DNA from 4 places in the Streptomyces thermocarboxydovorans genome. Region 1 is predicted to be linked to each of the others. Evidence: riboswitches for the same ligand, from Rfam matches in the RefSeq annotation. Region 1 holds a riboswitch; each other region holds the start of a gene.
The links. Region 1 has a riboswitch for cyclic di-AMP ahead of ABD198_RS05650 (transglycosylase SLT domain-containing protein). Riboswitches for the same ligand answer to the same signal wherever they lie in the genome.
Positions count from the first base shown of each region.

Region 2: it holds a riboswitch for cyclic di-AMP, as region 1 does, so the genes downstream of both, ABD198_RS28575 (M23 family metallopeptidase) here and ABD198_RS05650 (transglycosylase SLT domain-containing protein) in region 1, are expected to answer to the same signal.
Region 3: it holds a riboswitch for cyclic di-AMP, as region 1 does, so the genes downstream of both, ABD198_RS03995 (M23 family metallopeptidase) here and ABD198_RS05650 (transglycosylase SLT domain-containing protein) in region 1, are expected to answer to the same signal.
Region 4: it holds a riboswitch for cyclic di-AMP, as region 1 does, so the genes downstream of both, ABD198_RS22790 (C40 family peptidase) here and ABD198_RS05650 (transglycosylase SLT domain-containing protein) in region 1, are expected to answer to the same signal.

Region 1 covers NZ_BAAAGU010000008.1:121,039-126,301, reverse strand. Annotated here, with positions in the region: gene ABD198_RS05655 (polyprenyl synthetase family protein) at 1-577, opposite strand, end outside; cyclic di-AMP (ydaO/yuaA leader) riboswitch at 1,189-1,355, shown strand; gene ABD198_RS05650 (transglycosylase SLT domain-containing protein) at 1,360-1,845, shown strand; gene ABD198_RS05645 (HAD family hydrolase) at 1,923-2,822, opposite strand; gene ABD198_RS05640 (GNAT family N-acetyltransferase) at 2,989-4,101, shown strand; gene ABD198_RS05635 (glycosyltransferase family 2 protein) at 4,167-5,263, shown strand, end outside.
Region 2 covers NZ_BAAAGU010000090.1:7,679-12,941, forward strand. Annotated here, with positions in the region: gene ABD198_RS28570 (PrsW family intramembrane metalloprotease) at 1-1,194, shown strand, start outside; gene ABD198_RS28575 (M23 family metallopeptidase) at 1,423-2,433, opposite strand; cyclic di-AMP (ydaO/yuaA leader) riboswitch at 2,446-2,602, opposite strand; tRNA gene ABD198_RS28580 (tRNA-Met) at 2,979-3,052, opposite strand; gene ABD198_RS28585 (dihydrofolate reductase family protein) at 3,089-4,216, opposite strand; gene ABD198_RS28590 (response regulator) at 4,517-5,176, opposite strand.
Region 3 covers NZ_BAAAGU010000006.1:31,734-36,996, forward strand. Annotated here, with positions in the region: gene ABD198_RS03980 (bifunctional acetate--CoA ligase family protein/GNAT family N-acetyltransferase) at 1-1,309, opposite strand, end outside; gene ABD198_RS03985 (HPr family phosphocarrier protein) at 1,487-1,768, shown strand; gene ABD198_RS03990 (GntR family transcriptional regulator) at 1,948-2,646, opposite strand; gene ABD198_RS03995 (M23 family metallopeptidase) at 2,874-3,647, opposite strand; cyclic di-AMP (ydaO/yuaA leader) riboswitch at 3,660-3,825, opposite strand; gene ABD198_RS04000 (M16 family metallopeptidase) at 4,083-5,263, opposite strand, start outside.
Region 4 covers NZ_BAAAGU010000051.1:24,458-29,720, reverse strand. Annotated here, with positions in the region: gene ABD198_RS22800 (ATP-dependent Clp protease proteolytic subunit) at 74-703, shown strand; gene ABD198_RS22795 (hypothetical protein) at 711-1,019, shown strand; cyclic di-AMP (ydaO/yuaA leader) riboswitch at 1,408-1,589, shown strand; gene ABD198_RS22790 (C40 family peptidase) at 1,593-2,066, shown strand; gene ABD198_RS22785 (ATP-binding protein) at 2,243-2,704, opposite strand; gene ABD198_RS22780 (helix-turn-helix domain-containing protein) at 2,916-3,776, shown strand; gene ABD198_RS22775 (DUF397 domain-containing protein) at 3,786-4,019, shown strand; gene ABD198_RS22770 (8-amino-7-oxononanoate synthase) at 4,123-5,250, opposite strand.

The sequences.
Region 1 (5,263 bases):
TCGCCCCGAACCGGCAGGACACGGCCACCAGCGACCCGGTCTTCCCGCCGAGCACGTCCAGGTAGTGGTCGACGGGGTCCCGCCCGTCCTGCGGCCCGGCCGTCTCCAGGATCTGCCCGGTGACCAGCCGCTCGAACGCCTCGGCCTGCACCCGCACCGCCTCCGGCCCGAGGTCGGCCAGGATGTGCGAGGCCCGCGCGAAGAGGAAGTCGCCGGTGAGCACCGCCACCGAGTTGCCCCACCGCGTGTTCGCGCTGGCAACGCCGCGCCGCACGGCCGCCTCGTCCATCACGTCGTCGTGGTACAGCGTGGCGAGGTGAGTGAGTTCCACCACAACCGCCGACGGCACGACCCCCGGCGCGTACGGGTCACCGAACTGTGCGGAAAGCATCACCAGCAGTGGCCGGAATCGCTTGCCCCCGGCCCGCACCAGATGCTGCGCGGCCTCTGTGATGAAGGGCACCTCGCTCTTGGTGGCCTCGAGCAGCCCTTCCTCGACAGCCGTCAATCCGGCCTGGACATCGGCTTCGAGAGCCTGGTCCCGCACGCTCAGCCCGAACGGCCCGACGACGGTCACGAGGGGTCTCCTGTCTGCTGGTGTCTACTGCCGATTACACGGTTTGTCGATAGGTCGCTGTCGCCACTCAAGTCAGCGTATCCGGTCACGTTTCGATCACCACCAGCGCCCGGGGTTACCCGCCGGGGCCGACCGGATCACACCGCCGCATTCCTGATGGTTTGATCACAACGCGTCCCACGGAGCATCACGGAGCATCACCGAGCACCCCATTCCGCCCTGTCGGGCCCCCACGGGCCCCCTGCCGAGCACTCCACCTCGCACCACCGAGCACCTCACATCGCCACACCCACCATCCTGCCCGCCTCGGTGCCCGATTTGCCGCAATTACCAGGCGAATTCCTCTTGACGAAATATGCTCCCACCCCACCCCCTCAGTGAAGTGCCTCACGCCTGGAACCTCACCACCCCCACACCCGTCCGCGCCCCTTCTCCCCATCCCCGCACCGGAGTTGACCCTTGGCGCCAGCAAAGGATCAAGTGCGCAAATCACCCCAGGGCAAGATCAAATGACCACTTCTGTGATGACCGCACTTGTTCCTGACATGTGCTCTCGCATACGTTCCCGGCCTGCCGGGCGGACGCCGAATCCTGCCGCCGCCCGCACCACCGATCGTCGATCACTCACGCACGGCAGGAGCGGGGGACCCAGGTAAGTCGCCGGGCCGGACATCCGTCCGGAACGGCTAGGGGTGAAGCCATGCCCGAAGGGGCACGGCCGGGCACTCTCCCAGCCCGAACCCGACAGCTCACCTCGCAGGCGTAGGAGAGGACACACGAACATGCCTGCAACCGGTATGACCCGCCGCTTCGGCGGCCGCCGTCTCGCCCGTACCCTCGCCGTCGCCGGCACCGGCGCCGCCGTGCTCGCCCTGCCGCTCATCGGCGCCACCAGCGCCTCCGCGGCCCCGGCCGCCGCCCCGGCTGCCGCCACCTCGACGGCGTACCCGAACAACCTCGACGGCTGGATCCGCGAGGCGCTGTCGATCATGCAGCAGCATGGCATCCCGGGCTCCTACGACGGCATCTACCGCAACATCATGCGCGAGTCGTCCGGCAACCCGAACGCCATCAACAACTGGGACTCCAACGCCGCCAAGGGCACCCCGTCCAAGGGCCTGCTGCAGGTCATCGACCCGACCTTCGCGGCCTACCACGTGCCGGGCACCGCCTTCGACCCGTTCGACCCGGTCGCGAACATCGTGGCGGCCTGCAACTACGCCGCCGACCGCTACGGCTCCATCGACAACGTCTTCGGCGCGTACTGAGCCGAGGACCCACCCCCGGAGGGCCCGGACGGCTTTGGGGAGCCGCCGACCGCCCACCGGGACGCTGCTGAGATTCCCTACTGGGACGACAGAAGCGTCCTCTCGGCGGACGAGGACGCGAATCCGGAATCGCACCGGGCCGGCACCTGTTGGGGCAGGTGGCACCCGGTCTCCGGGAACAGACGCTCGAGGACGACGGCCACGCCGTCGTCCTCGTTCGTCGTGGTGACCTCGTCGGCCACCGCCTTCAGCTCCGGGTGCGCGTTGGCCATGGCGACGCCCCGGGCCGCCCAGTCGAACATGGGGATGTCGTTCGGCATGTCACCGAACGCCAGCGTCCGCTCCGGGCCCAGCCCGAGCCGCTCGGCCGCCAGCGCCAGCCCTGTCGCCTTCGTCACACCACACGGCTGGAGCTCCACGGTCCCCGGCCCGGACATGGTCACCGTGGCGAGCGGACCGACCACCGCACGGGCGGTCGCCGCCAACTCGTCGTCGGTCAGCTCGGGGTGGCGCAGCAGCACCTTGCTGATCGGCCGGGTCCACAGCGCGTCGCGCCGGCCGACCCGCACGGCGGGCAGCGTGGGGTGCGGCATCCGGTAGCCCGGCTCGATCAGGGTCAGCCCGTCCACGCCGTCCTGGTCGACCGCCGCGTAGACCTCCCCCACCTCGGCCTCGATCTTGCCCAGCGCGGTCTCCGCCAGTTCCCGGTCCAGGGTGACGGACCACACCAGCCGGTCCGCGCCCGCGTCGTACACCTGCGCACCCTGTCCGCACACGGCGAGCCCCGTGCAGCCGAGGGCCTCCAGCAGGGGCCGCACCCGGGGGGCCGGGCGGCCCGTCACCACGAGGTGCCGGGCACCGGCCCGCGCCACCCGCGCGAGCGCTGCGAGGGACCGGGCGGACAAGGTGTCGTCGCCGCGCAGCAGCGTCCCGTCCAGGTCGGTGGCGATGAGTGAATATGCGGTGGGTGCGGCCATGATCAGAGAATACGGACAACACGCCGGTGCTTCTCACCGCCGTCCGGTACGCCCGTACCCCATGGCTTGTGCACCGCTTGGCAACAAGATGGTCTGCTACCTACCGTCCATGCCCTCCCGGGCGGTACCTTCCAAGTGTCCAGGGGGGACTTGATCGGGGGGTCAGGTGAGCAGTGGACGTGTGCACGTACTGAGGCCGGAGGATCTCGGCGAGGGGGAGCGGCAACGCTGGCGGGAGCTGCGCGCGGCCGCCGAGCTACCGCGCAACCCGTTCATGGAACCGGAGTTCACCGCGGCGGTGGGCCTGGTGCGGCCGGGCGCCCGGGTGGCGGTGCTGTACGAGGGGACCGAACCGGCCGGCTTCCTGCCGTTCGAACGCGGGCCGCTCGGCCAGGGACGGGCCATCGGGCTCGGGGTGTCGGACTGCCAGGGCGCCATCCTGCGTCCGGGCCTGGTCCAGGACACCGCCGAACTGCTGCGGGCCTGCTCGGTGTCGACCTTCGCCTTCGACAACCTGGAGCCCGAGCAGCGGCTCTTCCTGCCGTACGCGGCCGAGGAGCACGCCACCTTCGTCATCGACGTGGCGAAGGGCTACGACACCTACGAGTCGGTGCTGCGCACCCAGTCGCCGAAGTTCCTGAAGACCACGCTGGCCAAGGAGCGCAGGCTGGGCCGCCAGGTCGGACCCGTGCGGTTCGTGTTCGACGAACGCGACCCGGCGGTGCTGCGCACGCTGATGGAGTGGAAGTCGGCGCAGTACCGCAGGACGGGGCGGCGCGACCGGTTCGCCCAGGAGTGGATCACCCGGCTGGTCGGCCGGCTCGCCGGGACCCGTGCGCCCGAGTGCACGGGCACGCTGTCGGTCCTGTACGCCGACGGGCGGCCGGTGGCCGCGCACTTCGGGCTGCGCTCGTCGTCCGTGCTGTCCTGCTGGTTCCCGGCGTACGACCCGGCGTTCGCGAAGTACTCGCCGGGTCTGGTGCTGCACCTGCGGATGGCCGAGGCGGCGGCGGCCGAGGGCATCGGCCTGCTCGACATGGGGCGCGGCCCCGCCGAGTACAAGGACTCGCTGAAGACCGGTGAACTCGCCGTCTACGAGGGGGCGGCGCTGCGTCCCGGTGCGGGTGCCGCCCTGCACTGGCTGAGCCGCGAACCGGTGCGCCGCGCCCATGCGTTCGTCCGCGACCACCCGCGGGTGGCGTCGCTGGCCTCGCGTGCCCTGCGGGGCGCGGGACGGCTGCGCGGCGCGGGACGGCTGCGCGCCGGCCGCCGCCGGTGACGAGGGGGTCATGAGGAGGGGGAGGGTTCATGTCCCGCACATCGCGCACATCGCGCACATCGTCGATGTTTCGTGCATCGCGTACGCAGGAGGAGATCCGGAGGTTCCTGTCCATCGGAGCGGTGCAGGTCGCCGAGGTGGATCTGGGCGAGGGTGAACAGGCGACGCTCCGGCCCGGACCGGGCAGCCCACCGGTCACCGCCGGCGAGGTGTTCGTGCTGGTCAGACGGGAGGGCGTGCCGGCCGGAACGTTCCTGGAGCGGGTGCCGGAGGGGGCCGATCCGCGGGCGGTGCTGACGTCGGCCGCGCGGCGGGTGCTCGCCGGGTCCGGGGGTTCCTGGAGCGAGCGGGCCCCGGCCCGCGACGCCGCACCGCTGCACGCCTCGGTCGTGGTGGCGACCCGGGAGCGGACCGGGCAGCTGGCCCGTGCGCTGGACTCGCTGCTCGCCCAGGACCACCCGCATTTCGAGATCGTGGTGGTCGACAACGCGCCCGTCACCGACGAGACAAAAGAATTGGTGCACCGGAAGTACGGGGAGCGCGTGCGCTATGTCCGCGAGCCGGTTCCCGGGCTCGCCGTCGCCCACAACGCGGGGCTGGCCGTGGCCCGGGGCGAGGTGGTCGCCTTCACCGACGACGACGTCATCGCCGATCCCCGCTGGCTCACCGAACTCACCGTCCCCTTCGCCGCCGACCCGCGCCTGGGCTGCGTCACCGGCCTGATCCTGCCGGCCCGGCTGCGCACCCCGGCCCAGGTGCTGCTGGAGAGCCACGGCGGCTTCGCGAAGGGCTTCACGCCGACGACGTACGATCCCGCCGCCCCGCCCCGCGACGAGCCGCTGTTCCCGTTCACGGCGGGGCGTTTCGGCTCCGGGGCGAACATGGCGTTCCGCACCGGGGTGCTGCGCGCGGTCGGCGGCTTCGACCCGGCCACCGGAGCCGGCACGCCCGCACGCGGCGGCGACGACCTCTACGGCTTCGTCCGCGTCCTCGCCCACGGGCACCGGCTGCACTACACGCCCCGGGCGCTGGTGTGGCACCACCACCGGGAGACCTGGGCGGACCTGGAGACCCAGGCCTACGGCTACGGCGCCGGACTGACCGCCTATCTCACCGCGATCCTGGTCAACCGGCCCGCGCTGCTGCCCGCCTTCCTCGCCCG
Region 2 (5,263 bases), on a different contig from region 1:
GTCGGACTGGGCCTCGCGGTGCTGCCGGTGCCGCTGCTCATAGCCGCCTTCCGCTGGCTGGACCGGGTGGAGCCGGGCCCCTGGCGGAATCTGCTGTTCGCGTTCGCCTGGGGGGCCTGCGCGGCGGCGCTGATAGCGATCGTCGCCAACAGCTTCGCCACCAGATGGATAGCGACGGCGACCGCGGACCCGGCCGGGGCGGACACCCTGGGCGCGACCGTGGTGGCGCCGGTCGTCGAGGAGTCCGCGAAGGCGGCCGCCGTGCTGCTGCTGTTCCTGTTCCGCAGACGGGACTTCACCGGGATCCTCGACGGCGTGGTGATAGCGGGCGTCACCGCGACCGGCTTCGCGTTCACCGAGAACATCCTCTACCTCGGCACGGCCTTCGGCGCCGACCAGCTCACCGGCGGCAGCGGCATCCCCTCGGTGACCGCGGCGACGTTCTTCGTCCGCATCGTGATGTCCCCGTTCGCGCACCCGCTGTTCACGGTGCTCACCGGGATCGGGTTCGGCATCTCCGCCCTGTCCACCGAGCGCCAGCGGGTGCGGCGGGTGCTGCTGCCGCTGTCCGGACTGCTCCTCGCGATGGGGATGCACGCGCTGTGGAACGGCTCCTCGGCGCTGGGCGAGTTCGGGTTCCTCGCGGTGTACGCGGCGTTCATGGTGCCGGTGTTCGGGGTGCTGACCTGGCTGGTGGTGTGGACGCGGCAGCGGGAGCTGCACACCGTGCGGGCGGAGCTGCCCGCCTATGTGATCGCCGGCTGGCTGACTCCGGTGGAGCCGTACGCGCTGGGGCTGATGCGGGCCCGGCGCATCGCGCGGCAGTACGCGCGCCGGCACGGCGGGAAGGAGGCGGCGCGGGCGGTCGCCGAGTACCAGGCGTTCGCGACCTCGCTGGCGGTGCTGCGTCACCGCGGGCGGCTCGGGCGGGCGCGCGGTGACTTCGTGCAGCGGGAGGGCGAGCTGCTGCGGGAGCTGTGGCACCGGCGGGCGGCTGCCCGGCCCGCCCTGGAGTACGCGGCCCGCGCGACGGCACCGCCGCCTCCGGTGATGGTCTGGCACCCCGGCCCCGGGGCCCCCGCGTACGGCCACGTCCCCGGGCCTGCGCTCGGCCACGGCTACGGCTCCGGCCCCGCGTACCGCCAGGGTCACGGCTACGAGTACGGCTACAGCGGCAATCCGTACCTCGGGTGAGCCGGGCGCATCCGTGGCTCGGGTGAGCCGGGCACGTCCGTGGCTCGGGTGAGCCGGGCGCATCCGTGGCTCGGGTAAGCCGCGCGTCCGCGGCTCGGGTGAGCCGGGCCGATCCGTGACTCGGGTGAGCACGAACGCCGACCGGCAGCCCTGACGTCGGGGGGGCGCCGTCGGGACTGCCGGGGTTCAGGTGATGGCGGTGCGGCTCAGCGGGCCGTACGGATCAGATCAGGGGTTCAGACCCTTGCTGCGCAGCCAGCTCATGGGGTCGATGCCGGAGGCGGAGCCGCCGGGGTGGACCTCGAGGTGCAGGTGGGCACCGGTGACATTGCCGGTGGCGCCGACGCGGCCGATCACATCGCCGGTGTTGACCTTCTGGCCGACGCTGACGCTGATCGAGGACTGGTGGGCGTACCAGATCTCGGTGCCGTCCTCGAGGGTGAGCACCGTCTTGTAGCCGTAGGAGCCGTCCCAGCCGGCGAAGGTGATCGTGCCGGTGTGGACGGCCTTGAGCAGCGTGCCCGTGGGGGCGGCGAAGTCGAGGCCGGTGTGCTGGCCGGAGGACCAGTAGGCGCCGGCCTGACCGAAGGTGGAGCTGATGGTGTAGGAGGAGGTCGGCAGCGTGTACTGCTTGGCCAGCTCGGCGAGGCGCTCGGCCTCGGCCTTCTTCCTGGCCTCCTCCTCCGCCTTCTTCTTGGCGGCCTCGGCCTTCTCCTTGGCCTCGCGCTCGGCCTTGGCGGCGGCCTCGGCGGCCTCCTTCTCCGCGGCGGCGACGGCCTCGGCGGCGGCCTTGCCGGCGGCCTGGTCCTGCTGCTGTTCGACCTGCGCCATGATCCGGGCGCGCAGGGCCTCACCGGCACCCTGCTCGCTGTCGGTGGTGGCGCCGACGCTGCTGAGCGGGGTGGTGGAGCCCTTCGGGGTTTCCTCGTCGGAGATGAGGGAACCCACGTTGGGGAGGTCGGGCATGGAGATGGCGACCGGCGGCTTGCCGGTCTGGGCGCTGGCCATACCGCCGGCGCCGACGGCGGCTATGACACCGACGCCGAGAACGGTGGAGCTGCGGGCGAGTCCCCCGCCGCGCTGCTTGGTGACGCGATGCCGGCCGCGGACCGGGCGGACGGTCTCCGCCGTGGGGTTCCACTCCTCGAAGGGACCTTCGTCGGCGCGGGTGCCGCCGCCGTAGACGAACGTGTCGCTCGGGGTGAACGGGGCCTCGGGGGCAGGCCGGTTGGACGCCACGTGGGCGCACTCCTTTCCTTCCGTCTCCACCTACCGGGTTAGCTGACGGGTTCGGAGCAGGAAGGTCTCCTACGCGCGTATACGAGCCGTGTCTCCACGGCGGCATACGCCCGATTCACCCCAATGTGTGGTTCCCCGGTTCCCTTGCGGGATTCGGCGCGTGAGCACGGAGCCGACTTCTGTGACGGCTGGGACGACCGCGCTGCGTTATCGAACGTTAATAGACGTGAGCCTCGGATTCCAAGCCGTTCCTCTTGATCGTTAAGGATTTTCGCGCGGACTTAAGCGTCATCGACGGGCGAAAACGGGCGAGTTGACCGCGCATCACGGGGGTGCGAGTTTCTGACGTTGTGTCAGATGTTATGCGGAGCGGCGCGGTTCGATTACATGGAGTGATATCTGCGGGGGAGGTCGGGAAACCTCGATGGAGAAACCGAGGGGGTTGAGGAGGGCCGGCGCCGGACACGAAGGGACCAGGGGCGGCAAGAGGTACGGAGAAACGCCGAGGGCCGGAACCCTTTCGGATTCCGGCCCTCGGCCTTCAGTAGCGGGGACAGGATTTGAACCTGCGACCTCTGGGTTATGAGCCCAGCGAGCTACCGAACTGCTCCACCCCGCGTCGGTACTCACCAGTATACGGCATCCGCGCGGGTGGTCAGAACAAGTGGCTGTTCGGGACCTTCGCGCGCTCCTCGTGCTCGGGCAGGACGAGCACCGTGGCCCCTCCCTGCCTGAGCACACCCGAGCCGTCCGCGCCCGGGACGAAGGTGTCCGGCTCGCGCCAGGCGGTGACCACGCGGCGGACACCGGCCTCCAGGATCAGCCGCGAGCAGGACGCCGGCCGGGACGCCCGGCGGGCGCACGGCTCCAGGCTGGAGTAGACCGTCGCGGTCGCCAGCCGGGGGTCCGTCGGGTCGGTCTTGGCCAGCGCGGCCTCCTCCGCGTGCGCCAGCGGATCGCTGCCCTCCCGCGACCAGCCGCGCGCCAGTTCTGTGCCGTCGGCCGCGACGATCACCGCGCCCACGCTGAACGCCGTCTGCGAGGGAGGGCACTGTGCCGCCAGCTCGCAGGCGAGCGCCAGCCAGTGGTGGTCGGCGGCGACGGGCAGCTCGCCGGTGCCGGGCGCGGTGGGCTCGTAGCGCATCAGGACGACGTCGCCGATCTGCCGGGTCTCGCACAGCCGCAGGCGTCCGCCCTGGTAGGAGCCTGGTCCGAAGAGGCGCGGGGCGTCCGGGTCACCGACGAAGAGCGGGGCCAGCACCAGCTGGAGCTCGTCGGCGAGGCCCTGGGTGAGGAGCTGGGTGTGGATCACCCCGCCGCCCTCGACCATCAGCCGCCGCACACCGCGCTCGTCGTGCAGATGGGTGAGCAGGCGGCGCCAGTCGAGCTCCGTGCCGAGCGGCACCACATCGGTGGCCAGGCCGAGGGAGCGGGCCCGCTCGGCCCCCTTGTCCGTGGTGTAGAGGACCTTGTCGCCGCCGGTGTGCCAGAAGGCCGCGGCCGGGTCCAGGTCGCCGGACCCGCTGACGGTGACCTTCAGCGGGTACTCCGGCAGACCGCGTGCCCGGCGGACGGCGCGGCGCTCGGGCGAGTTCACCAGCAGCCGGGGGTTGTCGGCGCGGATGGTGCCGGCGCCGACCAGGATCGCGTCCACCGAGGCCCGCACCTCGTCCACCCGGTCGAAGTCCTCCGGGCTGGACAGCAGCAGCCGCTCGGGGCCGGTGTCGTCCAGATACCCGTCCAGCGAGACGGCGGCGGACAGCAGGACGTAAGGATGGGGCATCGGCGCGCTCCTGGCGAGGGTCGGAGGAACAGCCGGCGGGCTGCTCGCCTCAAGTCTGACAAGCCCGGCGCGCGGACCGGGCACGGGTGGCGAGCGGGGTGCCGCAGCGGCCGCGCATTTCACGGCTTCACGACCCGACGACCGATCGAGCTCACGACCCGGATGGCCCGGTCGAGCTCACGACCCCATGGCCCGATCGAGCTCACGACCCCATGGCTCGGTCGAGCTCACGACCCCATGGCCCGATCGAGCCCTGATCAGGATCCGGCCGGCCCTCACCGGGGTCCGGTCGGGTCCTCATCACGGTTCGATCAGGCCCATCCGGATCGCGTATCTGGTCAGCTCCAGGCGGTCCTTCAATCCGAGCTTGGCCAGCAGATTGGCGCGGTGCCGCTCGACCGTCTTGGGGCTGATGACGAGCAGCTCGGCGATCTGCTGGGAGGTGTAGCCCTCGGCGACCAGCTTGAGGATCTCCTCCTCGCGGTCGGTGATGGCCTTGGCGGGCAGGGTCCGGCCCTCCCGGGCACGGTCCAGGTAGTCGCGGATCAGGGCGTTGACCGCGCCCGGGTAGAGGAAGGGCTCGCCGCGCATGGTGGCGTGGCAGGCCTCCACCAGGTCGCGGTCGGCGACGGACTTGAGCACATAGCCGGAGGCGCCCGCGCCCAGGGCCTCGAAGAAGAACTGCTCGTTGTCGTACATCGTCAGTATCAGGATTCGCGTCTCAGGCATGCTCCGGGAGAGCTCGCGGGTCGCCTGCAGACCGGTGAGCCGGGGCATGGCGATGTCCAGGATGGCCAGGTCGGGCCGGTGGACGCGGGCCTGCTCCAGCGCCTCGGCACCGTCGTCGGCCTCGGCCACCACGGTCAGATCCGGTTCACCGTCGAGGATCAGCCGCACACCGCGGCGCACCAGCGCGTGATCGTCGGCGAGGAGGATGCGGGTGGGGGCGGGGTGGGTCATGGAGCACGTCGTTTCCGCTCGGGGGCTTTTCGGGGGCTGCGGTCACGGGGGCGGGCCGGGCGACCCGGCCCGCCGGTCGGCGGCGGT
Region 3 (5,263 bases), on a different contig from region 1:
ACTTGCGGGGGTTGCCGATGGACTCCAGGTACATCAGGGCGACATCGGTGTCGGGGTCCTCGTACCAGTACTGCAGGACGTCGTTGCCGGAGACGTCCGCGCGGTTGCCGGAGGAGACGAAGGTCGACACACCGGTCACCCCGGTGACGCCGCCGCCGCGCCGGTGCAGCCGGGACAGCAGGGCGATGCCGATGGCGCCGGACTGGGCGAACAGTCCGATCCGGCCGGGCCGGGGCATCTCTGGGGCGAGCGAGGCGTTGAGCCGGACCTGGGGGGCGGTGTTGATGATGCCGAAGGCATTGGGCCCGATGATGCGCATGCCGTAGCTGCGGGCCTGCCGTACGAGGGCGCGCTGCCGCTCGCGGCCCTCGGGACCCGACTCGGCGTAGCCCGCGGAGATCACGACCAGTCCCTGCACTCCGTGCTCGCCGCAGTCGGTGACGACCTCGGGGACGTGTTCGGCGGGCACGGCGACGACCGCGAGGTCCACCGGCCCGTCGATCTCCCGCACCGAGCGGTAGGCGGGGACCCCGTCCAGCTCCTTCTGCTCCTCGGGCAGCGCCCGGTTCACCGCGTAGAGGCGGCCGGGGTATCCGGCGTCCCGGATGTTGCCGAGGATGTTGCGTCCCACGCCGCCCGGTGTGCGGCCGGTGCCGATGACGGCGACGGAGCCGGGCGCGAGCAGCCGCTGCACGGAGCGGGCCTCGGCGCGCTGTTCGCGCGCGTACTGCACGGCGAGGGAGCGGTCGGTGGGTTCGAGGTCGAACTCCAGCCGGACGACGCCGTCCTCGAAGCTGCGCTTCTGGGTGTACCCGGCGTCCGTGAACACCTTGATCATCTTGGTGTTGGCGGGCAGCACCTCGGCGGCGAACCGGCGGATGCCGCGCTCCCGGGCGACGGCGGCGATGTGCTCGAGCAGGGCGGAGGCCACGCCCCGGCCCTGATGGGCGTCCTGCACCAGGAAGGCGACCTCGGCCTCGTCGGCCGGGGCGGAGGCGGGTGTTCCGTCGGTGCCGATCCGGTCGTAGCGGACGGTGGCGATGAACTCGCCGCCGACGGTGGCCGCGAGCCCGACCCGGTCCACGTAGTCGTGGTGGGTGAAGCGGTGCACGTCCTTGGCGGACAGCCGCGGGTACGGCGCGAAGAACCGGAAGTACTTGGACTCGTCCGACACCTGTTCGTAGAACTTCACCAGGCGTTCGGCGTCGTCGGCGGTGATGGGCCGGATGCGTGCGGTGCCGCCGTCGCGCAGCACCACGTCGGCTTCCCAATGGGCGGGGTACTCGTGCCGGTCCGACGAGGTCTGCATGGGCCCCAGAGTACGGCTCGCGCCCGGCAACGGCGCGAGGCAGTCTGTGGAACAACGGACGCGGGACCAAGGCCGCGCGGCCCGCCGGGCGGCACCGAGGGCGGGCGCCGCTCCCGGCATGCCTCACGATATGGAAAACTGGTCTAGACAACCCGGAACACCGAAGGGCAGCAACACATGGCTGAGCGCCGCGTCAACGTCGGCTGGGCCGAGGGTCTCCACGCCCGCCCCGCCTCCATCTTCGTCCGAGCCGCCACGGCCGCAGGCGTCCCGGTGACGATCGCCAAGGCCGGGGGCAACCCCGTCAACGCGGCCTCCATGCTGGCCGTGCTGGGTCTGGGTGCCCAAGGCGGCGAGGAGGTCGTCCTCGCCTCCGACGCCGAGGGCGCGGACGCCGCTCTGGACCGTCTGGCCAAGCTGGTCTCCGAGGGCCTCGAGGAGCTTCCCGAGACCGTCTGAATTCCTCCGTGCGGAATGAGTGCGGCACAAAGCGAGGGGTCCGCCCGGACGCCGGGCGGACCCCTCGCTTTTCATTTCCCCCGGGCGGCCGATCCCCCGTCGGCACAGCTATTGGGCTTTCCGGGCAGCAGAAAAATCCCCCCGCGAATTTCTTGCGCTCTTTGTATACGGCCCCCGTGTTAATTCCGAGCGCTCGTCGTGTTTACGGCATGTTGCGTGTTCCTCACAGGCTCGCCGGTGCCATCGCCGCCCGAGGCGGTGCGCAGCCGGTGCGCGGCGGTGGTGCGCTCGGTGTGCTGCGCGGTCAGCGAGCGGGCGCGGTCGCCGTCGCCGCGCGCCACGGCGTCCACGATCGCGCCGTGCTCCGCCCAGTACTCCGCCGGGTCGGCCGGTGCGTCCAGGGTGTACATCCAGGCGATCTTGTGCCGCAGCTGGGTCAGCATCGAGGCCAGCGCCTGGCTGCCGGAGGCCTGGGCGAGCGTCTCGTGGAACCAGCTGCCGAGAGAGCGCAGTTCATCGCTGCTGCCCCTGCGGGCACGCTCCTGCCCGAGGCGCACCAGGCCGCGCAGCACCTTCAGATGGGCGTCCGTGCGACGCTGTGCGGCGCGCGCGGCTCCCAGCGGCTCCAGCAGCAGACGCATCTCCAGCAGGTCGGCGGCCTCCTGCTCGGTGGGCTCCGCGACGCAGGCGCCGGCGTGCCGCCGGGTCACCACGAAGCCCTCGGCCTCCAGGGTGCGCAGCGCCTCGCGGACGGGGACGCGGGAGACGCCGTAGCGGCGGGCGAGGAGTTCTTCGGTGAGCCGGCTTCCGCGCTCGAATACACCGGCGACGATGTCGTCCCGGATCGCCGTGCACACCGAGTGCGCGGGAATACGCATGACCGACCTCCGGCTCAATCCTCGTGACACGCCGACGAAGGACGTGTTGTTTCGTGACTCTATTGCAATCCGGAGGAATTTCCGACGGTGAGCCGGAACTCATACTTGTTTTTTGGACAACCGGGCGCGGCCGGCCCCGGGGAAGCCGAAAGCCCCGGCTCGGGGAGCCGGGGCCAGGAGGGGGAAGGCGAGGAGCGCGCTCTCGGACCTTGACGAAGGGCGTGCTCTCAGAGCTTGACGCCGTGCGCGCGGAGGTAGCCGACCGGGTCGATGTCGGACCCGTACTCGGCGCTGGTGCGGGCCTCGAAGTGCAGGTGGGCGCCGGTGACGTTGCCGGTCGCGCCGGAGTTGCCGATCTGCTGGCCCGCGGTGACCTGCTGGCCGGCCGAGACGCTGATCGAGGACAGGTGGGCGTACTGAGTGTAGGTGCCGTCGTGCATCTTGATGACGACCTGGTTGCCGTACGCGCCGCCCCAGCCGGCCTCCACGACGGTGCCCATGCCGACGGACCGGACGGGGGTGCCGCTCGCGGCGTGGAAGTCGATGCCGGTGTGGCTGCCGGAGGACCAGACGGCGCCGCCGGCCTGGTAGGAGGTGGAGACGTAGGAGCCGGCGATCGGGGAGACGAAGGTGTTGAGGCGCTTGCGCTCGGCCTCGCGCTCGGCGCGCTCCTTGGCGGCCCGGGCCTCGGCGGCCGCCTTGGCCGCCTTCTTGCGGGCGGCCTCCTCGGCGGCCTTGCGGGCTGCCTCCTCGGCGGCCTCGCGCGCCGCCTCGTGCTGGGCGGCGGCCTGGGCGTCGATCCGGTCGGCGACCGTGTCGCCCATGTCGATGACGGGGGTGAGGCCGGTCTGCGCCGCGGCGGGCTCGGCGGCGAAGGCGGGAGCGGCGAGCGAACCGACGACGCCGGTGCCGGTGAGGGCCGCTATGCCCGCGGCACGCGCGGTGCCGCGCTGGATCCGGCTGGGACGCCGATGCTTGCCCGTGGCGCGGGTGAACGCCATGTACAGACTGGTCCTTTCCTTCCCTCTCGCCTACCGGGTTAGCTGACGGGTTCGGAGCAGGAAGGTCTCCTACGGACCCCCTCGCGGTGCGCGCGGGCGTCCGATTCACCCCAGGGACTGCCTATGGGTCCCCGGCTCCCCTGGCTCGCGCCGTACGGGGACTCGGCGATGACTGTCCGGTGCCGCGGGTGCGGCGCACTGCCTGACGAACAGCCCGCACGACGCTAAACGGGGCGAGTTTCAATTCCCAAACGGATCCCGGTTTTTGTAGCGCATCCCACAGGGCAGACAGGCCCCCTCCGCCTCAATCCGGGCATAAGTGAGCCCTGGTGACGTTTCCGCCACCAGGGCTCACCCGCGCGCGCCGCGGAGAGGCGTCCGGCGCGCCGTCCGCCCGGTGTCAAAGCACCGTCAACTCGCCGCCCGCACGGGCGTCTACTCGGCGCTCACGACGGTGACCTCACCGATGCCGAGGGCCTCCACGGGCGCCTTGATCTGCGCCGCGTCACCGACGAGCACGGTCACCAGACGGTCCACCGGGAAGGCGTTCACCACCGCGGCGGTGGCCTCCACGGTGCCGGTGGCGGCCAACTGCCGGTACAGCTCGGCCTGGTAGTCGTCCGGCAGATGCTGCTCGACCTGGTCGGCGAGGGTGCTCGCGACGGCCGCGGCGGTCTCGTACTTCAGCGGCGCCACCCCGACCAGGTTCTGCACGGCGACGTCCCGCTCGGCGTCGGTGAGCCCCTCCGCGGCGAGGGTGCGCAGCACGGTCCACAGGTCCTGCAGCGCCGGGCCGGTGTTGGGGGTGTCCACGGAGCCGCTGATGGCGAGCATCGCGGCGCCGGTGCCGTCCGGCGCGGACCGCAGGACCTGGGTGAACGCCCGGACGCCGTAGGTGTAGCCCTTCTCCTCGCGCAGCACGCGGTCCAGGCGGGAGGTCAGGGTGCCGCCGAGGCAGTAGGTGCCCAGCACCTGCGCGGGCCAGACGCGGTCGTGCCGGTCGGGGCCGGTCCGGCCGATCAGCAGCTGGGTCTGGACGGCGCCGGGGCGGTCCACGATCACCACGCGGCCGGTGTCGTCCGCGATCACCGGCGGGACGGGCCGCAGCTGGGCCGTGGAGCCGGTCCAGGTGCCCAGCGTGTCGCCGAGCAGCGCGTCGAGGTCGACGCCGGTGAGGTCGCCGACGACCACCACGGTCGCCGTGGCCGGGCGGACATGCCGGTCGTAGAAGGCGCGTACGGCCTTGGAGTCGATGCCTGCGACGGTCTCCTCGGTGCCCTGGCGGGGGCGCGACATGCGGGAGTCGGCCGGGAACAGCTCCTTGGAGAGCTCCTTGGCGGCGCGGCGGGAGGGGTTGGCCAGCTCGTGCGGGATCTCGTCGAGCCGGTTGCGCACCAGGCGTTCGACCTCGCTGTCGGCGAAGGCGGGCGCCCGGAGCGCGTCGGCGATCAGGCCCAGGCCCTTGGCCAGCCGGGAGGCGGGGACCTCCAGGCTCAGGCGGACGCCCGGGTGGTCGGCGTGCGCGTCCAGGGTGGCGCCGCAGCGCTCCAGCTCGGCGGCGAACTCCTCGGCGGAGTGCTTGTCGGTGCCCTCGGAGAAGGCGCGCGCCATGATCG
Region 4 (5,263 bases), on a different contig from region 1:
TCATAACGTCACGTACATCCTGTACATTTTTTACAGACCGCAGCGACGCGTTCCGACCCGAGGAGGGGTACCCATGGACCGGCCGTACGCCCGTCACGTCCTGCCCGAGTTCACCGAACGCACGGCGACCGGGCAGCGGACGAGTGATCCCTACTCGAAGCTCATGGAGGAGCGGATCGTCTTCCTGGGGACCCCCGTCGACGAGACCTCCGCCAACGATGTGATGGCCCAGTTCATGTACCTGGAGCACCAGGCACCGGAACGGGACATCTCGCTGTACATCAACTCCCCGGGCGGCTCGTTCCACGCCATGTCGGCGATCTACGACACGCTGCAGTACGTGAACTGCGACGTGGAGACGATCTGCCTCGGGCAGGCGGAGGGTGCCGCGGCGCTGCTGCTGGCCGCCGGGACACCGGGCAAGCGGTACGTGCTCCCCGGGGCGCGCATGGTGCTGCGGCAGCCGGCGCTCACGGAACCGGTGGAGGGGCAGGCCAGCGATCTGGCCATCCAGGCCGAGGAACTGAACCGCATCCGGGCCCGCATGGAGGAGATCCTGGTCCGGCACACGGGACGCAGCGCGGAGCAGGTCCGCTCCGACACGGAGCGGGACACCGTGCTCGACGCGCCGGCGGCGGTGGACTACGGCCTCGCGGACCGCATCGTGGCCAGCCGCAAGGGCACGCGTCCCGGCACGAGGTGAACCGCCGATGCTGCCACCCGAACTTCCCCCGCTGCCCGCACTGACCCGCGCCGAGGCGGAGTTGATCGACCGTTATCTCGAAGTCGTCGATCTGCTCGGCCGGATCAACCCGGCGCACGCGGGCGAGACCTACCGCGGACTGCGCGCCGCCCAGGCCCTGGTGGGCAAGGCGGCCGCGCTGCGCGACGCCCTGGCGCTGATGCACCGGCGCGGCGAGACCGAGCTGCACTCCGCCACGCTGGCCCGCGCGCTGCGGGTGCTGGACGGCGAACGCCGCACCGCCCGCGTGACCTTGCCGCCGGTCTCCACGCGCTGACACCGGCTGACCGACCGCCGGAGACCCCGGCACCGGCGGAGCCGATGTCCGCGGCGCCGACACCGACACGTTCAACCGGAGTTGAAACGGACCAAACGGCGTACCCCCATCCGGCGTAGCGAAACCATGAGTTTGCGGGGTGCCGAAGTTGCGTCCGGGGGTGCGGGCGGAGGGCGGAACGGAATATTCCGCCCCTGGTCCGGGGCGCGTTGGCGCCCCGGACCGGACTCTGTCCGCACACGTGTCCACCCGAACGGGTGAGTGGTGAGTAACAACACAAATCCCCGGTTCCGTTGGGAAATAGGGCGGGCCATGGGTCAAGATCCGTAACTGACGACAAGACCCCGCCGCAGCGGCGGGGCGATCCGGGCGGACGCCGAGTCCTGCCGCCGCCCGGATGCCCGGTCGACAGGAAGTGGATCGGCAGGAGTGGAGGACCCAAGCACGACGGGTTGCCGGAACCGCGAGGTTCCGAGCAGCCCTTGGGGTGAAGCCGCACATGTGCGGCCGGGCCACTTCGCCAGCCCGAATCCGACAGGTCATCCTTCACAGGCGGCTGACGAAGGGTTGCGCATGACTGCGCTCAATCGTGTCCCGTCTCTGATGGCCCGGGCCGGTACGGCCTCGGCCCTCACTCTCGCCGCCGTGGGCGGCACCATCGTGATCCCCGGCGCCGCCTCGGAGGCGGCCGCCGCAAGCCTGGGCACCAAGGCCCTGAAGGTCGCGGCCTCCAAGAAGGGCTCGCCCTACCAGTGGGGAGCCGCCGGGCCTTACCGATTCGACTGCTCCGGGCTCACCCTGTACTCGTTCAAGAAGGCCGGCAAGAAGCTGCCGCGCACCGCGGCCCAGCAGTACAACAACACGCGCCACATCTCCGCCTCCAAGCGCAGGGCGGGAGACCTGGTGTTCTTCCACTCGGGCCGCAGCATTTACCACGTCGGCATCTACGCGGGCAAGGGCAAGATCTGGCACGCCCCCAAGACCGGGGACGTCGTGCGACTGCAGAAGATCTGGACCAGCAGCGTCTATTACGGCCGGGTCAAGTAATCACGAGGGCGGCGGCGCGGGAACGCGTCGCCGCCCTGCCATTCCCTCCTCCGCCCTGCCTTTTCCCTCCTCCCGCCCTGCCTTTCCCTCCTCCGCGGTCTCCGGCTCCATGCTCTCCGCGGAGTTCTCCCCACGATCCGCGTGGCCGCGGGCTTCACCGGCTCCGGATGCCCCCTTCAGGGCTCGGGCTGACCGGTCGTGGCGACCGGCTCGGCGGGGGCGGCGGTCCACGGCAGTTCCACCAGGACGGTCTTGCCGCCCTCCCTGGTGCGGCGGACGCGCAGCCGGCCGCCGCACTCCGCGGTCAGCCAGCGGATGATGACCAGGCCGCGGCCGTTGTCCTGCTGGACCGCCGCCGGCAGCCGCTTGGGCAGCCGGGGATGACTGTCGGTCACCCCGATGCACAGCCGCTCGTCCCGGTCGAGGACCAGTCGCACCGTGAACGTGGGCGACTGCCCGAACGTGTGCTGCACGGCGTTGGTGGCCAGTTCGGAGACGATCAGCCGTACCGTGTCCGACACTTCCGTGTCCTCGGGCATGCCCCATTCCGCCAGCGTGCCCACCACATGGGTGCGGGCCGCGGCGACCGAGGCCGGATCGCTCGGCAGAGTGACGGATGCTTCCAGATGGTCTGCCATGGCGACGTCGTCCCTTTCCACGGGACCGCAGTCCGACACGGAGCGGATGGTTCGAGTACGGTCCCGCACTGGTGCTTCGTCGCCAGAGTGCCATCACCGCACGGCGCACGGCAGCGATCCACCGGGATATGCATATATCTGTCGCTCAAAGCGGTGAACTCTACGACGGGAGACCGTATTTGGGCGGCCCCGAGGGAGTAAGGGGAGGCCCATGCAGCACGGTCCCGCGGTGCGCCGCCGCAAGCTGGGCGCCGAACTGCGCGCGCTGCGTACCTCGGCGGGGCTCACCAGCGGCGAGGCGGCCCGGCTGGTGGGCTGGCACCAGTCGAAGGTGAGCCGGATCGAGACCGGAACGAGCGGGGTGAAACCGGCCGACGTCCGGTTACTGCTCGACACCTACGGTGTGTCCGATCCGCAGCTGCGCCAGCTGCTGCTGGTGCTGGCCGGCTCCGGCGACGGCGGGGGCCGGCATCACTGGTGGCAGGCGTACCGGGGCGTACTGCCGCCGACCTACCGGGACTTCATCAGCCTGGAGTCACAGGCGAGCGCCATGCGCACCCTGGAGACCACCGTGGTCCCCGGTCTGCTGCAGACGCCCGAGTACGCGCGGGCGGTCACCGCAGCCGCCCTGGAAGGGACCTCGGAGGAACGGCTGGACGCGCTGGTGGAGGTGCGGCTGGCGCGGCAGGACGTGCTGCGGGCCGTTCCCCCGCTGGAGCTGAGCGCGGTGCTGGACGAGGCGGTGCTGCGCCGGGAGGTGGGCGGCCCCGGTGTGATGGCCCGTCAGCGCCAACGGCTGATCGAGGCGGCCCGGTTGCCCCATGTCAGGCTGCAGGTGCTGCCGTTCTCGGCCGGGGCGCACATCGGCGTCACGGGCCCTTTCGTCATCTTTTCGTTTTCGCGCACTTCCGATCTGGACGTGGTTGTTCTCGACCACTTGACGAGTAGCCTCTATCTGGAGCGGAAAGAAGACCTCAGGGCGTACACGGAGGCCTTCAACGCCCTTTCCATCCACGCCCTTTCGCCCGAGGACTCGTTGGATTTCATCGCCGGGACAGCCGCCGGCGTGTAAGGAGGCATGATGCCTGCACCGCCTCGGACCATTTCCTCCCTCTCCTCCAGCACCGAACTGCACGGCGTGCGGTGGCTGCGCAGCAGCTACAGCACGGGCGCGAACAACTGCGTCGAGACGGCCGCACCGGCCACCGGCCGCGCGGCCGGACTGCTCGCCGTGCGCGACTCCAAGGATCCGGCCGGACCCGCACTGCTCTTCTCCCGCGGGAGCTGGGCGCGGTTCCTGACCACGATCAGCTGATCCGCCGATCCTCTGGGACCAGCTGATCCGCTGAACTCCGCGACCTGGTGGCCGACGCCACCGGTCCCCCGCATCGGACGACGCACGGCCGTGCCACGCCGACTCACGGTCGCGTCTCGCCGATCACCTGTACAGCGCGATCGATCTCCGCCCCGGAGAGGTCGGCGCGGGCGGTCAGTCTGAGCCGTGAGATGCCGTCGGGCACGGAAGGAGGACGGAAACAGCCCACGGACAGACCGGCCGCCCGGCAGTCGGCCGCCCACCGTACGGCCTGCTCCGGGGACGGGGCGCGCACCGAGACCACCGCGGCGTCCGGGCGCACCCCCTCGAGCCCCAGCGCCGTCAGCCGGGTGTGCAGCTCCCGCGCCACGGCGCCCGCCCGCGCCGCCCGTTCCGGCTCACGGCGCAGCAGCCGCAGGGCCGCCAGGGCCGCGCCCGCGGCCGCGGGGGCGAGCCCCGTGTCGAAGATGAACGTCCGGGCCGCGTTGACCAGATGCTCCACCACCCGGGCCGGGCCCAGCACGGCTCCGCCCTGGCTGCCCAGCGACTTGGACAGCGTCACGGTCACCACCACGTCGTCCGCGCCGGCCAGGCCCGCCGCGTGCGGGGCGCCGCGCCCGCCCTCGCCCAGTACACCCAGACCGTGCGCGTCGTCGGCCACCAGGCCCGCGCCGTACTCCCGGCAGGCGGCGACGAGGCCGGCGAGCGGTGCCGCGTCGCCGTCCACCGAGAAGACCGTGTCCGACACCGCGATGGCCGGCCCGTCGTGCCCGGACAGGGCCTTGCCCACCGCGTCGGGGTCGGCGTGCGCCGCGATCCGGGTGGTGCCCCGGGCCAGCCGGCAGCCGTCGATCAGGGAGGCGTGGTTGCCCGCGTCCGAGACGATCAGCGAACCGTGCGGGGCCAGCGCGGTGACGGCGGCCAGGTTGGCCGCGTACCCGGAGGAGAAGACCAGGGCCGCCTCGAAGCCGCAGAAGTCCGCCAGCTCGCGCTCCAGCTCGGCGTGCAGCTCGGTGCTGCCGGTGACCAGCCGGGACCCCGTGGCGCCCCCTCCCCAGGTCCGTGCGGCCCGCGCGGCACCCTCGACGACCTCCGGGTGACGGGCCAGACCCAGGTAGTCGTTGCTCGCCAGGTCGAGCAGCGGCGTATCGGCGGCGCGCGGACGCAGCGTCCGTACGAGTCCGGCGCGGCGGCGCAGCCGCGCCTGCTCGTCGATCCAGCCGAACGCCATGGGTCCTCCGGGC